3 regions of the Mesorhizobium sp. P2_E6 genome follow, and region 3 is predicted to be linked to each of the others. Evidence: predicted binding sites of a transcription regulator. Region 3 holds the regulator's gene; each other region holds the start of a gene.
What was found. Region 3 encodes LexA, which represses DNA repair genes until DNA is damaged. Its sites were predicted from a motif close to TGTTCNNNNTGTGTTCNG; they were not measured.

Region 1: the regulator LexA is predicted to act here: its motif matches at 1,023-1,040, upstream of AC1D08_RS23810 (single-stranded DNA-binding protein).
Region 2: the regulator LexA is predicted to act here: its motif matches at 3,689-3,706, upstream of uvrA (excinuclease ABC subunit UvrA).

Annotation. Positions count from the first base shown of each region.
Region 1 covers NZ_JBFUEQ010000010.1:29,539-34,210, reverse strand. Annotated here, with positions in the region: gene AC1D08_RS23820 (SRPBCC family protein) at 1-166, opposite strand, end outside; gene AC1D08_RS23815 (ArsR/SmtB family transcription factor) at 181-495, opposite strand; gene AC1D08_RS23810 (single-stranded DNA-binding protein) at 1,141-1,659, shown strand; gene AC1D08_RS23805 (DUF2306 domain-containing protein) at 1,687-2,100, shown strand; gene AC1D08_RS23800 (OsmC family protein) at 2,149-2,574, shown strand; gene AC1D08_RS23795 (MarC family protein) at 2,601-3,230, opposite strand; gene AC1D08_RS23790 (VOC family protein) at 3,394-3,771, opposite strand; gene AC1D08_RS23785 (hypothetical protein) at 3,804-4,340, opposite strand; gene AC1D08_RS23780 (helix-turn-helix transcriptional regulator) at 4,426-4,672, shown strand, end outside.
Region 2 covers NZ_JBFUEQ010000010.1:35,151-39,822, reverse strand. Annotated here, with positions in the region: gene AC1D08_RS23845 (DUF72 domain-containing protein) at 1-88, opposite strand, end outside; gene AC1D08_RS23840 (GNAT family N-acetyltransferase) at 114-584, opposite strand; gene uvrA (excinuclease ABC subunit UvrA) at 618-3,539, opposite strand; gene AC1D08_RS23830 (hypothetical protein) at 4,263-4,565, opposite strand; gene AC1D08_RS23825 (ATP-dependent Clp protease proteolytic subunit) at 4,646-4,672, opposite strand, start outside.
Region 3 covers NZ_JBFUEQ010000015.1:221,290-225,961, reverse strand. Annotated here, with positions in the region: gene AC1D08_RS30120 (GntR family transcriptional regulator) at 1-601, shown strand, start outside; gene lexA (transcriptional repressor LexA) at 973-1,710, shown strand; gene AC1D08_RS30110 (ComEC/Rec2 family competence protein) at 1,704-4,166, opposite strand; gene gltX (glutamate--tRNA ligase) at 4,269-4,672, shown strand, end outside.

The sequences.
Region 1 (4,672 bases), on a different contig from region 3:
AACGGCTGCCGGTCTCAGGGCTGATGTCGTTCGGCATCATCCATGCGGCGAGCAGCTCGGGCACGGTCAGCGCGCGCCACACCTTTTCCGGTGGCTCCGGCAGGTCGCACTCAAACTCGATCGCGTCAGGCGCGGTGTTGGTGTCCGCGTGGCTTTGGTCTGTCATTGATCCCATGCTCTTCATTGATCCATGTCCTTCAAAACCGCCTTCAGCCTTTCGATGCGCTCCGGCCAGAAGGTCCGGTAGCGTTCGATCCAGGAGAGCAAGGGGGCAAGCCCTTGCGGATCGGCGCGGTAGTAGGCGTTGCGGCCCGCTCTCCGCTCGACCACCAAGCCAGCGCTGCGCAACACCGCCAGATGCTGGGAGACGGCGGGTTGCGACACCGTCATGCCGTTGCGCAATTCCGAGACGCTCATTTCGCCAGCGGCAAGCTGCTCAAAGACGGCGCGGCGCGTCGGGTCGGCAAGGGCGCGGAAAATCTCTGCCTCGATCATGGCAAAAGCATAAGTCGATACTTATTGATTTGGCAAGCGCTGTTTTTACGAGCTGGTCGGAAGCCAGCGCCTCACCACCCCGGCAGGTCCATCAAACGTCGCCTCGAAGATTGGCGACGCAAGCACAGCGTGGATGTGAAGCGTTCCGGTGCCGACGTTCTTGAACCCGTGTTTCCTGTTCGCGGGAACAACGAGAGACTGGCCCGAAGTCGGACGTTGTGCTCATCGTCGATCCACATCTCGGCCCTGCCGGCGATAACGGTCAGCACTTCCTCGACGGGATGCCAATGCGTTGGGGCGCCGACCGTGGGCTCGACCCATTGCTCGAATATGCAAAGTTGCGATGCACCGTTGCTGGCCGACACATGCATACGCGTTCCCACACCTGCTCGCCATTGCTCGCGCGGCTGGTCCTCATGTCTGACGGAGTTCATTTGATTGCCCCGACCCATTCCCGATTTCATGGAAATTTCGGACCGGAACACTACATCTTGCTGACAAACATTGACAGAACGCCACCGGCATCATAGAACGAAAAGGGAACAAAAACCTTGTGGGAAAAGCCAGCCATAGCAGGCGGTGATGGTCTGCAGCCTGTAAGGTGCTGCGACAAAAATTTGTTTCGGATGAGCGCGGAGAAATATCATGGCGGGTAGCGTCAACAAGGTCATTCTGGTCGGCAACCTCGGTGCAGATCCGGAAATCCGTCGCCTGAACTCGGGCGAGCCGGTCGTCAACATCCGCATTGCGACGTCGGAAAGCTGGCGCGACAAGAATTCCGGCGAGCGCAAGGAAAAGACCGAGTGGCACAACGTCGTCATCTTCAACGATCAGCTTGCCAAGGTGGCCGAGCAGTATCTGAAGAAGGGCATGAAGGTCTATGTCGAGGGCCAGTTGCAGACGCGCAAATGGCAGGACCAGACCGGCAACGACAAGTACACGACGGAAGTCGTGCTGCAGAAATTCCGCGGCGAGCTACAGATGCTCGACGCACGCGGTCAGGGTGAGGGCGGTCAGGTCGGCGGCTATGCCGGTGGCGGCAGCAGCCGTGGTTCCGATTTCGGCCAGTCCAGCCCGAGCGAAAGCTTCAATCGTGGCGGCGGCGCCAAGAGCGGCGGTGGCGGCGGTTCGTCGCGCGAACTGGACGACGAAATCCCGTTCTGAGGACAATCAGCCACCGGAGAGGCGGCAATGTCGCTGCAACCGCTGCTTGCCGCCCCTTCTCCGGTTCCCTGGCATGCCTTAGCGGCTTTCGCCGCACTGGCGATAGGGGCCACGCAGCTGGCGCTGCCGAAGGGAACGCGGCGCCATCGCATCGCGGGCTATGTCTGGGCCGCGCTGATGCTGGTCATCGCCGTCTCGAGTTTCTGGATTCATCAGATCCGCCTCGTCGGCCCTTTCAGTCCCATCCATCTCCTGTCGATCCTGGTGCTGGTCACCGTACCGCTGGCGGTGTGGCACGCGCACAATCATCGCGTCGCCAAGCATCGCAAGTCGATGATTGCGCTGTATGTCTTTGCGCTGGTCGGGGCCGGCATCTTCACGCTGTTGCCGGGTAGGGTCATGCACGATGTCGTCTTTGGCGTCGCGCAGGCCGGACCATGATCCTATTTAATCCTTGAGGCAGATGACCCCAAGTGGAAGGAATATCAGGTGAAAGCACGTGTAAAGTGGGTGGAGGAGCGCACCTTCGTCGGCGAATCCGGCAGCGGCCACAAGGTGGTGCTGGGAACCGCGCTCGGACCGGAAGGCAAGACGCCAGGACCTAGCCCGATGGAACTGGTGCTGATCGGCACCGGCGGCTGTTCGGCCTATGATGTCGTGCATATCCTCGAAAAGGGGCGCGAGGCGATCGAGGATTGCGTGGTCGAGCTCGACGCCGACCGGGCCGAAACCGAGCCCAGGGTGTTCACCCGCATCCACATGCATTTCGTCGTCAAGGGCCGGTCGCTCTCCAGCGACAAGGTTAAACGGGCGATCGATCTTTCGATCGAAAAATACTGCTCAGCCTCCGCGATGCTGGCCAAGACCGCCACGATCACCCACGATTTCGAAGTCATCGATACAACGGCGAAGTAGGGCCGGCTTCGGCGGCTCGTCGCGAGCTATCCCGCCATCAGCGCCTTGATGCCGTCGGCGACGAACTGCACGGCAAGTGCGGCCAGGATGACGCCGAGCAGCCGGGTCAGGATCGAACGCCCGGTCTGGCCGAGGATGCGGTCGATACGTTCCGACAGCACGAACACCAAATAGGTGATGGCAAGGCAGACGAAGATGATGCCGACCAGCGCAGCCTGCGCGGCGAAGCCCTGGAATGAACTGGACAAAAGCACCGTCGCCGAAATGGCGCCGGGGCCGGCGATCAGCGGGATCGCCAGCGGGAAGGCGGCGATGTTGTGGATCATGTCCTTGGTGATGGCGACGTCGCCGATCTTCTCCTTGCGGTCCTGCCGTCGCTCGAACACCATTTCGAAAGCGATGAAGAACAACAGGAAGCCACCGGCGACGCGGAAGGCCGGCAGCGTGATGCCGAAGACCGACAGGATCGAGGCGCCGGCAACCGCAAACAGCGCCATCACCAGAAAACCGATGATCGAGGCGCGGACGGAAACCTGCTGGCGCTCCTCGCGGTTCATGCCGCGTGTCACGGCGAGGAACAGCGGCGCCAGGCCAGGCGGATCGATGGTCACGAGAATGGTGACGAAGGCGTTGAACAGGCTGTCGAAGCTCGGCATCTCTGACCCCTCCCGCCGGGCCGTGCCCGCACCATGACATTGGTAGAGCAAAGCCCGGTCGGTGGGAACCGTCAGAGGGACGAAACCGAAACTTCGACACGCCTTCGTCGTGACGCGGCTACGGACGGAAAGCCCGTTGCACGCTTTCCTGGAATTGTTTGCTTCAGCCGGCAGCGCCGCAATAGGCCTCGATACGATAGCCGTCCGGATCGACGACGAAGGCGGCATAGTAGTTTTCGCCATAGTCGGCGCGCAGGCCCGGTGCGCCATTGTCGCTGCCGCCTTCGCACAAGCCGCCGGCATGGAAGGCGTCGACGCTGCTCCGCGTCGGTGCCGCGAAGCAGAAATGCAGGCCGGATTTTGCGTCTGGTGGCACCGGCCGCGCGGCCTCGTTGACCCATAGCACGACGCCTTGCGCGCCATAACCCAACGAGCCCGGCGACTGGCTGAGACAGTTATAGCCGAGCGGCTTCAGAGCAGCATCGTAGAAGCGCTTGGAAGCAGCGGCGTCGCGAACGCCGATCGAGATATGATCGAACATATTTTTCTCCATTGTTACAATGGCTTGTAGCGTCAGGTTGTTGCTGTTCGGCGCGCCAGGAATTCGACTTCCAGCCGCCAGGTCGCGCCATTGTCGTGGGAGCGCTCGCCAAGCCAGCGGAAGGAATTCTCAGTGATGCGCGAAAAGCTCCAGCGCACCGAGGAGCCGGCGCCATCGGCGCCCACTTGCACGATCGTGTCGCCTTCGGCATTGCCGAGCTGCCGGCTGTAATACTGGTTGCGCGGGTCGCTCCAGAAGATGTGCCAGGCGTCGGCGGCGGGGTCGTAGACGCGCAATGTCGTGCCATAGAACGTCCATTTGCCGAGCGAAGGCGAGGGGCCGGCGTCCCGCGCGGGCAGAATCCACACGTCCTGGATTGCGCGGCCTTCCAGCACCCAGCCGAAATGCACTTCGCCACTCCCGGTCAGCACCGTGCCGTCCTCGAGATGGCGGGAGGCGTCAAAAGTCCAGGCGCCGACGAAACGGCCATAGAGGTTCAGTTTTTCAGCAAGTCCGTCGATTGGTCCGGCACTGTGCAAGGCTTCGGCAAAGGAGGATTGGTCGTACATGGTTCCGGTCTCTTCTTGTCAGGAGACCGGGAGGAGTAGGCTGCGATGGGGTTCTGGGCTTGGGAAAAATTGCTATATTTCGGTCATGACAGCGACCACGCGTACTCTCGCATCCGGGGCCGGCTGGTACGTGGCGGATGTGATCTGCACGGCCAGCGCCGGTGAGCGGCCGTTCGAGGAAGCCCATCGGGATTTCTGCGTCGCCGCTGTCACCGGCGGCACGTTCCGCTATCGCGCGCAACAAGGCACGGCGATGCTGGCGCCCGGCGCGCTCCTGCTCGGTAATCCCGGCACATGCTACGAATGCGGGCATGAACATGGCAGTGGCGACC
Region 2 (4,672 bases), on a different contig from region 3:
TGGAGAGCTTTTCGGGATAAAAGGACGTATCCCAGGGTTCGAACGTCCAGCCGCCCATGCCGGAGCGGATTGTTCCCGATTTGCTCATTGCCATCCTCCCGAATTCAGAAAAGTCAGCCCGTCGTGATCTTGTCGACCGGCTTCGCCATGTCGACGAGCACCCATCCTGGCCGGTATGGATGGGGCCGGCGACCCGTTTCGTGGAAACCATAGGCCAGATAGAGCGCGATGTTCCGCTCCATTTTGGCGTTGGTGTAGAGCCGCACCTCGGGCAGGCCCCACGCCAGCGTCTGGTCGTCCGCTTGTTTGAGCAGGGCAATGCCAAAGCCCTTGCCCTGAAATCCTGGCGCGACGGCGACTGAGAAGATCATCGCGTGGTCGTCGTGACGTTCCAGAGTGAGGAGACCGGCAAGTTCGCCGTCACGCTCCAGGAGCCAGACCTCGCCACGCGCGATGCGCGGTGCATAGTCCTCAGTGACGGGGATCGGTGGCGCGCCGAACAGTGCGGAATAGGGCGCGTAGGCGGCTTCCGTCAGCGAGACGACAGTTTCGAGATCACCGGGAAGCGCTCTTCGGATTGTCATTCAAATGCTCTCCAAGCGCCGACTGGTTCGCCATCACTCCGCCGCTTCGCGCTTGCCTCCGGGGCGCCGCTCCAGCAGCTCCTTGAGGAACTGGCCGGTGTAGCTGCGCTTTTCGCCCACGATCGCTTCCGGCGTGCCGGACGCCACCAGTTCGCCGCCGCCGTCGCCGCCTTCGGGGCCGAGGTCGAGCACCCAGTCGGCGGTTTTTATCACCTCGAGATTGTGCTCGATGACCACTACCGTGTTGCCCTGGTCGACCAGTTCGTGCAGCACTTCCAGCAGCTTGGCGACATCGTGGAAATGCAGACCGGTGGTCGGCTCGTCCAGAATGTAGAGTGTCTTGCCGGTTGCCTTGCGCGACAGTTCCTTGGCGAGCTTGATGCGCTGCGCCTCGCCGCCCGACAGGGTCGTCGCCTGCTGGCCGATATGGATGTAGCCGAGGCCGACCTGCTTCAGCGTGTCGAGCTTGTCGCGCACGCCTGGCACGGCGGCGAAGAAATCGACGCCTTCCTCGACCGTCATGTCGAGCACGTCGGCGATCGACTTGCCCTTGAACAGCACGTCGAGCGTCTCGCGGTTGTAGCGCTTGCCGTGGCAGACGTCGCAGGTGACGTAGACGTCGGGCAAAAAGTGCATCTCGATCTTGATGACGCCGTCGCCCTGGCAAGCCTCGCAGCGGCCGCCCTTGACGTTGAAGGAGAAGCGGCCGGGCTGGTAGCCGCGCGCCTTGGCTTCCGGCAGGCCGGCGAACCAGTCGCGGATCGGCGTGAAGGCGCCGGTATAGGTGGCGGGGTTGGAACGCGGCGTGCGCCCAATCGGCGACTGGTCGATGTCGATGACCTTGTCGAGGAATTCGAGGCCCTCGATGCGGTCGTGGTCGGCCGGATGCTCGCGCGAGCCCATGATGCGGCGCGACGCCGCCTTGAACAGCGTCTCGATCAGGAAGGTCGACTTGCCGCCGCCTGACACGCCGGTGACGGCGGTGAAGGTGCCGAGCGGGATTTCGGCGGTGACGTTCTTCAGATTGTTGCCGCGCGCGCCGACGACCTTCAGCCGCCGGTTCTTCTTCGCCTCGCGCCGCACGCCGGGCGTCGCCACTTCGAGCGCGCCCGACAAATATTTGCCGGTGATCGAATTCGGATTGGCCATCACCTGCTGCGGCGTGCCCTGGGCGATGATCTCGCCGCCATGGATGCCGGCGGCAGGGCCCATGTCGACGACATAGTCAGCATGCAGGATGGCGTCCTCGTCATGCTCGACGACAATCACCGTGTTGCCGATGTCGCGCAGGTGCTTCAGCGTGTCGAGCAGGCGTGCGTTGTCGCGCTGGTGCAGGCCGATCGACGGCTCGTCCAGAACATAGAGCACGCCGGTGAGACCGGAACCGATCTGCGAAGCCAGGCGAATACGCTGGCTCTCGCCGCCCGACAGAGTGCCGGAATTGCGCGACAGCGTCAGATAGTCGAGCCCGACATCGTTGAGGAAGCGCAGCCGCTCGCGGATCTCCTTCAAGACGCGCACGGCGATCTCGTTCTGCTTGTCGTTGAGCGAAGCTGGCAGGTCGGTGAACCACTTGTCGGCGTTACGGATCGACTGTTCGGTGACTTCGCCGATGTGCTTGCCGGCGATCTTCACGGCCAGTGACTCGGGCTTGAGCCGATAGCCCTTGCAGACCGGGCAAGGCGTCGCCGACATGAAGCGCTCGATCTCCTCGCGCATCCAGGCGGATTCGGTTTCTTTCCAGCGGCGCTCGAGATTGGGGATGACGCCTTCAAAGGTCTTGGTGGTCTTGTAGGAGCGCAGGCCGTCATCATACTGGAAGGTGATTTCGCGCTCGCCGGTGCCGCGCAGGATGGCCTCCTGGGCTTCCGCGCTCAAATCCCTGAACTTGTCGCCGAGCTTGAAATTGTAGGCCTTGCCCAGCGCTTCCAGCGTCTGCGCGTAATAGGGCGAGGTCGATTTCGCCCACGGGCTGACCGCACCGTCGCGCAGTGAGACGTTCTCGTCGGGCACGACGAGGTTGGGGTCGATGGCGCGCTGGCTGCCGAGACCGTCGCAGGTCGGGCAGGCGCCAAACGGATTGTTGAAGGAGAAAAGACGTGGCTCGATTTCCGGAATGGTGAAGCCGGAGACCGGACAGGCGAACTTTTCCGAGAACAGGATTCGCTCGTGCGTCTCGTTCTTGGACTTGTTGACCGAATCCTCGCCCGTCTGGCTGGCGTCGAGCGGCTTGTCGGCGAATTCGGCGACCGCCAGCCCATCGGCGAGCCTCAGTGCCGTCTCGATGGAATCTGCTAGCCGGGTGGCGAGATCGCCACGCACGACGATGCGGTCGACGACGACGTCGAGGTCATGCTTGTACTTCTTGTCCAGCGCCGGCACGTCGGCGATTTCATAGAAGACGCCGTCGACCTTGACGCGCTGAAAGCCCTTCTTCTGCAGTTCCAGCAATTCCTTGCGGTACTCGCCTTTGCGGCCGCGCACCATCGGCGCCAGGATGAACAGGCGGGTGCCTTCCTCGACCGCCAGCACACGGTCGACCATCTGGGACACCGTCTGGCTTTCGATCGGCAGGCCGGTGGCCGGCGAATAGGGGATGCCGACGCGCGCGAAGAGAAGCCGCATGTAGTCGTAGATTTCGGTGACGGTACCGACGGTCGAACGCGGGTTCTTCGAGGTCGTCTTCTGCTCGATCGAAATGGCCGGCGACAGGCCGTCGATCTGGTCGACGTCCGGCTTCTGCATCATTTCGAGGAATTGCCGCGCATAGGCCGACAGGCTCTCGACATAGCGGCGCTGGCCTTCGGCATAGATGGTGTCGAAGGCAAGCGACGATTTGCCGGACCCGGACAGGCCGGTCATGACGATCAGGCTGTCACGCGGCAGGTCGAGATCGACATTCTTCAAATTGTGTTCGCGCGCCCCGCGAATGGAAAGATATTTATGGTCGGCCATGGCCGGTCGCCGCCTCAGAAGCTGGAATTTCCTGGAATGGCGGGTTTTCCCGGCCATCCCCTATGTAGGTAATTTTGCCGCCACGTCGAGAGACGCCACAATTCCCGACAAAAGCGTTTAACCGTCTTTCTCGTGAACCGGCAAGCGGAAAGAACAAAGGCCGAACACGCTCCTGACAAAGCTGTGCAAAAACTGACTTGTACGTAACCTCCCGGTGATCACGTTTTTCGGTAACCGGCTATTGATGGTTGACGTCCCCGACTCAGGGGAGCAGTGTCCAGAAGTCAACTGAAGCCGGCCGTCTTTCGATGGCCTCGCCGCCAGAGGCGGCCTGCGAGACGCCGCAGGCATCTGCGATTTGTGCTTCGGGACGACACGTCGCAACGGACAAGGGAGTGGAGCCATGACGCCACCGGATCGTCCCCTAGGGTTCCAGTTGTCACTGGAGCCGCGGCAGGCATAAGTGCCAGGGTTTAGCGTTTGCGCCACCCGGCAAACCGTGACCTGCCATATCCCACAAAAATCAGAGACTGCTAGTCGGATCGACGGCTGAATGCCGCGAAGCATCCGAAATCAAACGCCGGCAGTACACTCCCGGCAAAAATTGGATTTGAGATCCAAAAAAGGCCCCGTCCGTTTGCGCAAAGCACGGCGGGGCCGTTTTCATGCGCGGCTTGTTTTGTCGACCATGGCGCGGCGCACGAGGCTGGACAGATCATGCAATCAGTGGCGCGGCAGCCCGGTGGCGCCAGCGCCTACGTCAACAGTGATGCTGCCTGAAATCCTGACATCCGTGTTGCCGATCTTGAACTGGCCGTTCCCATTGCCAGGGGATGCGTCGTCGGGTTCTGGCTGCGGAGCCGGCTTGGCGATGCGATAGTCGCTGGTCACGCCGGGCAGGGCGCCTTTGGGCGCCGCTGGCGAGCTGTCGTCGGCAAGGGCGGTGCCGCTCATGGAGCCGGCAATAGCGACCACGACAACAGCGATGACGCGATGCAACGTTCTGGACGGATGAGTGTCGGTCATCGCCCAGTTATAGTGGCGTGTCGACGAGGCGACCAGACCGGCGTCGTCAAATCTTCGACAGCCGGCGACGCGCTTCAGCCTCACGCGGCCTGTTTGCGCGTATCGAA
Region 3 (4,672 bases):
ACCGCTGCGCGAGGCACTCTCGCGGTTGGAGGCCGAGCGCCTGGTGACCGCCATCAGCAATCGCGGCTTTGCCGTCGCCGCGGTATCGCGCAACGAGTTGGAAGATCTGTCACGCGCCAGATTGGTGGTTGAACTGCCTCTGCTCCAGGAATCGATCGAGAAAGGCGGCCGTGAATGGGAGGACGCCGTCGTCGCTGCCCATTACCGGCTGTCGCGCAGCAGGACCGCGGTCGACGACCCGTCCGACGAAGTGGTCGACGAATGGGATGAAAAGCACGAGGCTTTCCACGCGGCACTGCTCAGCGCGGCAGCGTCCCCCTGGCTGCTGACCTTCCACTCCACGATCGCGGATCAGTTGCGTCGCCATCACCGCTTTCTTGGCCTGGCGCCAACCTTGCGGGCGGCCGCCGGTCTCCAGCATGGCTACGAAGAGGCCATGGAGGCGCTGCGCCAGGCCGTCGCGATCGAACATCATACCGCGCTCATGGAAGCGGCGCTGGATCGCGACATCGAGCGCGCGAAAACCCTGATGGTTGCCCACATCGGCTACACGCTGCATGTCTATGTCCATGCCGGCGACGGCAGCACAAACAAGCGGTAATGCGACGAGGAACAAGGCAAGGCCGATACGGGCAATTCCTCCGCCAAAGTTGGCATTTTGGCTCCCTTTCGTTCACGGGAGCCACGACCGGTGAAGTGAACCGAGCCCTCTTGTCGAGCTCCAGCGTTAGCCGAGGCCAAGCCCGACACTGGGTGAGCCACAGGCCATTAACCATAGCAATTTCAATCCAACCAAGCGCTCGGCGGTGGCAGGCATGCGTCGATCGCGACCCACTTCCGGGGCGCCAAATAATTTCAGCCGCCTTAACAAGTTCATTAAACTTTAAACGGTTGCGGAACACAACTGGAACAGATAGTGTTTGTTCTGGGTTTGTTTTTCCGATTCTGGTTTTGGGTAACCTGGGGGCTGCCATGCTGACGCGTAAACAACACGAACTGCTGATGTTCATTCATGAACGGCTCAAGGAAAGCGGCATTCCGCCATCCTTCGACGAGATGAAGGAAGCGCTCGACCTTGCCTCCAAATCCGGCATACACCGGCTGATCACGGCGCTGGAGGAGCGCGGCTTCATTCGCCGCCTGCCCAATCGGGCGCGCGCGTTGGAAGTGCTGCGGCTGCCGGATTCGATCGCGCCAGGCCTCAACGCGGCAAAGAAGTTCTCGCCAAGCGTCATCCAGGGCAGCCTCGGTCAAGGCGGCCTTGGCCGGCAACTCAAGCCTGCATCTTCGCGGATGCCTTCGGCCGGCAATGACGACGACGTGGTCTCCGCCGTGTCGATCCCGGTCATGGGACGCATCGCGGCCGGTGTGCCGATCGACGCCATCCAGCACCAGACGCATTCGATCTCGGTGCCGCCGGACATGATCATGGGCGGCGAACACTATGCCCTGGAGGTCAAGGGCGACTCGATGATCGAGGCCGGCATCTTCGACGGCGATACCGTCATCATCCGCAACGCCGATACAGCCAGCCCGGGTGAGATCATCGTGGCGCTGGTGGATGAAGAGGAAGCGACGCTGAAGCGGTTCCGCCGCAAGGGTGCCTCGATTGCTCTCGAAGCCGCCAACCCGGCCTATGAAACCCGCATTTTCGGACCGGACAGGGTCAAGGTGCAAGGCAAGCTCGTCGGGCTGATCAGGCGCTACTGAGCAGGGCTTGCGACCGGCTTTTCGGGTTTGCGGTAGGGTGGCAGGCCCCTCGCCTCGCGCGAAAACTTGCGCTGCGTGTGCCAGGGCCGGTATGACCCGTCCACCGCGAAGCTGATCGTCGCAGGCGTGGTCGCAGATTGGCGATCGAAGAAGACGGCCGCACTACCCTTGCGGGCCAGTTGTCGCTTGGTGATGACGAGCACAAGTGGATTGTGACAGGGGTCATAGGCCGTGGCGTCATTGATGACGATCAGGTCGGCGAAGCCGCAGGCCATCCAGGCGTCCTTTCGGTCTTCGACATGCGCGATGATCGCACCGGATGGATGCTTGGCGAGACAAATGCCCGATGTGCAATAGAAAGGCGCTCCCGACGGCAGCTCGGCGGCATCGGCTATCTCGAATTGCCCGTCTCCTTTGCTGAACACCTCCGGTATGACGATGGTCTCGGATGTCAGCGCGCGTTTCCAGTTGTCGACCGTGAATTCGTTCGGGCGTGCCCGGCTGACGGCGAGTTCGCCACCCCCGATCGGCAGCGCAACCAGCCGGGCGTCCTCCGAGATCAGCACGTCCGGTGCGCGCGTGTCCGAGACGGTCAACAGGCCGGCAAGCGCGAACGGAAGGGCTGCGAGCCGCAGCCATGTCGTGGCCATCGTCGCGATGACCAAGGCAATCGCAACCAGCAGGACGGACTGCTGCGAAATCAACCCGACCGCGTCGACCGGCGAGCGCTGGGAAATCCATCCGGACATGGCGATCATCACCGTCAGGCCTTTGCCCATCACGTAAAGAAAGGGGCCATCGGCGCCAAAGGGCATCGCCAGCGCACTGAGGACGGCGAAAGGCATCACAACCAGCGAGACGATTGGCATGATGGCGAGATTGGCGAACAGGCTGAGCGGCGACACCCGCTGAAAATGCCAGATGGCAAACAGCGCCGTGGCAGAGCCGGCGATGATGGAGGTCATGGCAAGGCCGCCCATCGCCAACAGGAATTTTCTGGTGAGAAAGCCATGGAGAGATCGCCGTGGCGGCGGCGGTTTCGTTTTCGCCGCACGATGATCAGACCAGCCGGCATAGGCACCGACCAGCGCCGCGGTCGCCGCGAACGACATCTGGAAACTTGGGCCGACCACTTCATGCGGCGACACCGCAATGACCGCGATCGCCGAGATCGCCAGGTTGCGCATGGTCAGCGCCGCCCGATCGAACAGCACGGCAATCAGCATCACCGCCAGCATGATGAAGCTGCGCTCTGCGGCAACGACGACGCCTGAGATGACAAGATAGGCGGCGATCGAGAAAAGCGCGGCGGCCGCGGCGTATTTCTTGACTGGCCGGCGCGCGGAAAAGTCCGGAAACAGGGCGAAGGCGCTGCGCATCAGCATCATGATTGTGCCGGCCACCAGCGCCATGTGCAGCCCTGAAATGGAGATGACGTGGTAGATGCCGGTGCGCCGCATCGCTTCGTTGATCTCATCGGGAATGCCGGCGCGCACGCCGACGATCAGCGCCGCGGCGATCTCGCCTTCGGCGCCACCGATACTGCCCCTGATATGGTCGGCGATGGCTTCACGGGCATTTTCTATCCCCGAGGCAAGGCGGGCTGACAGCGGAATGTCGTCGTCATTGCCGGCGACAAGCTTTGGATTGCCGAGGAAAAACCCGCTGCCGCCAATGCCGGCGAAATAGCTGTCGAAGGAGAAGTCGTAGCTGTCCGGCCGCACCGGGCCGGTGGGCGGCAATAGCTTGGCGTAGCCGGTGACCAGCGAGCCTGGGGTTATCTCTGCCGGGATCTTTCGTGCCGAAAGCCGAACCCGCTCCGGCGCATAGCGCAATTTCGGCCTGGCTGTCGACGTCACGTCGATGGTCAGCCGGATGCGGCCGGACTCCATTCGGTCAAGCGAGACGACGCGGCCGGTCACTTGAGTCGAGATTTCCGAACCGAGCAACTGCGTTCCCGCCCGCCATGTCTCGACCTTGCCGGCGAGCAGGCCGAGCGTGCACAGCACCGCAGCCATGAAACAAAGATGGGCTTTCGGCCTGGAACGCGAGACGAACGCGCAGAGCCCCGTCAGAACGACGACCGCGACAGGCTTCGCAAAATCAGGTTCCACCGTCAGCGAAAAATAGCCGATCGCTCCGATCGCCAGACAGACCGGCACCAGCAGGAAGGCTACGCCTCGATCAAGCTCCAGGCCCGCTGCCGTGGCCACGCTGTGGCGCAGCCGAGGCAGCGATATCCGGCCGATTTGCCGGCGCACGCGCACGATCCTGCCAACTTCGGCAACAGGAGCGGGGGCGGAGACATCCGCTTGCAACGGCGGGTTGCCGGGGGCCGGCACGAGAGGTGATGGCAGCGGTAACGCAGCCGGCAGCGGCGTCGCAAACAGGGACCGTTCGCTGACGCCAATAGCGGCGTCCTCGCCCTGATCCGAGCCCCGGCCCCGTCCAGCCATCGGGTCTGCCCCTTGCGCCCTCGACACCCTATGCTACATGAACGCGCAACGCGCGAAAGTCCGCGCAACCACACCCCGCTTCAGATGGTTTCCGAGAGTTTCATGTCCGACAAGGTCGTCACCCGTTTTGCCCCCTCGCCCACCGGTTACCTGCACATAGGCGGCGCGCGCACGGCGCTGTTCAACTGGCTGTACGCAAAGCACACTGACGGCACCATGCTGCTGCGCATCGAAGACACCGATCGCGAGCGCTCCAACGATGCCGCGACCGCAGCCATTCTCGACGGGCTTTCCTGGCTCGGCCTCTCCTGGGATGGCGAGGCCGTCTCGCAGTTCGAGCGCGCGCCGCGTCATCGCGAGGTGGCCGAGGAGCTCGTGCGCATGGGCAAGGCCTATTACAGCTACGAGACGCCTGCCGAGCTCGAGGCAATGCGCGAGGCAGCACGCGCCAAGGGCCTGCCGCCCCGCTATGACGGCCGGTGGCGTGACCGGGACCCCTCCGAGGC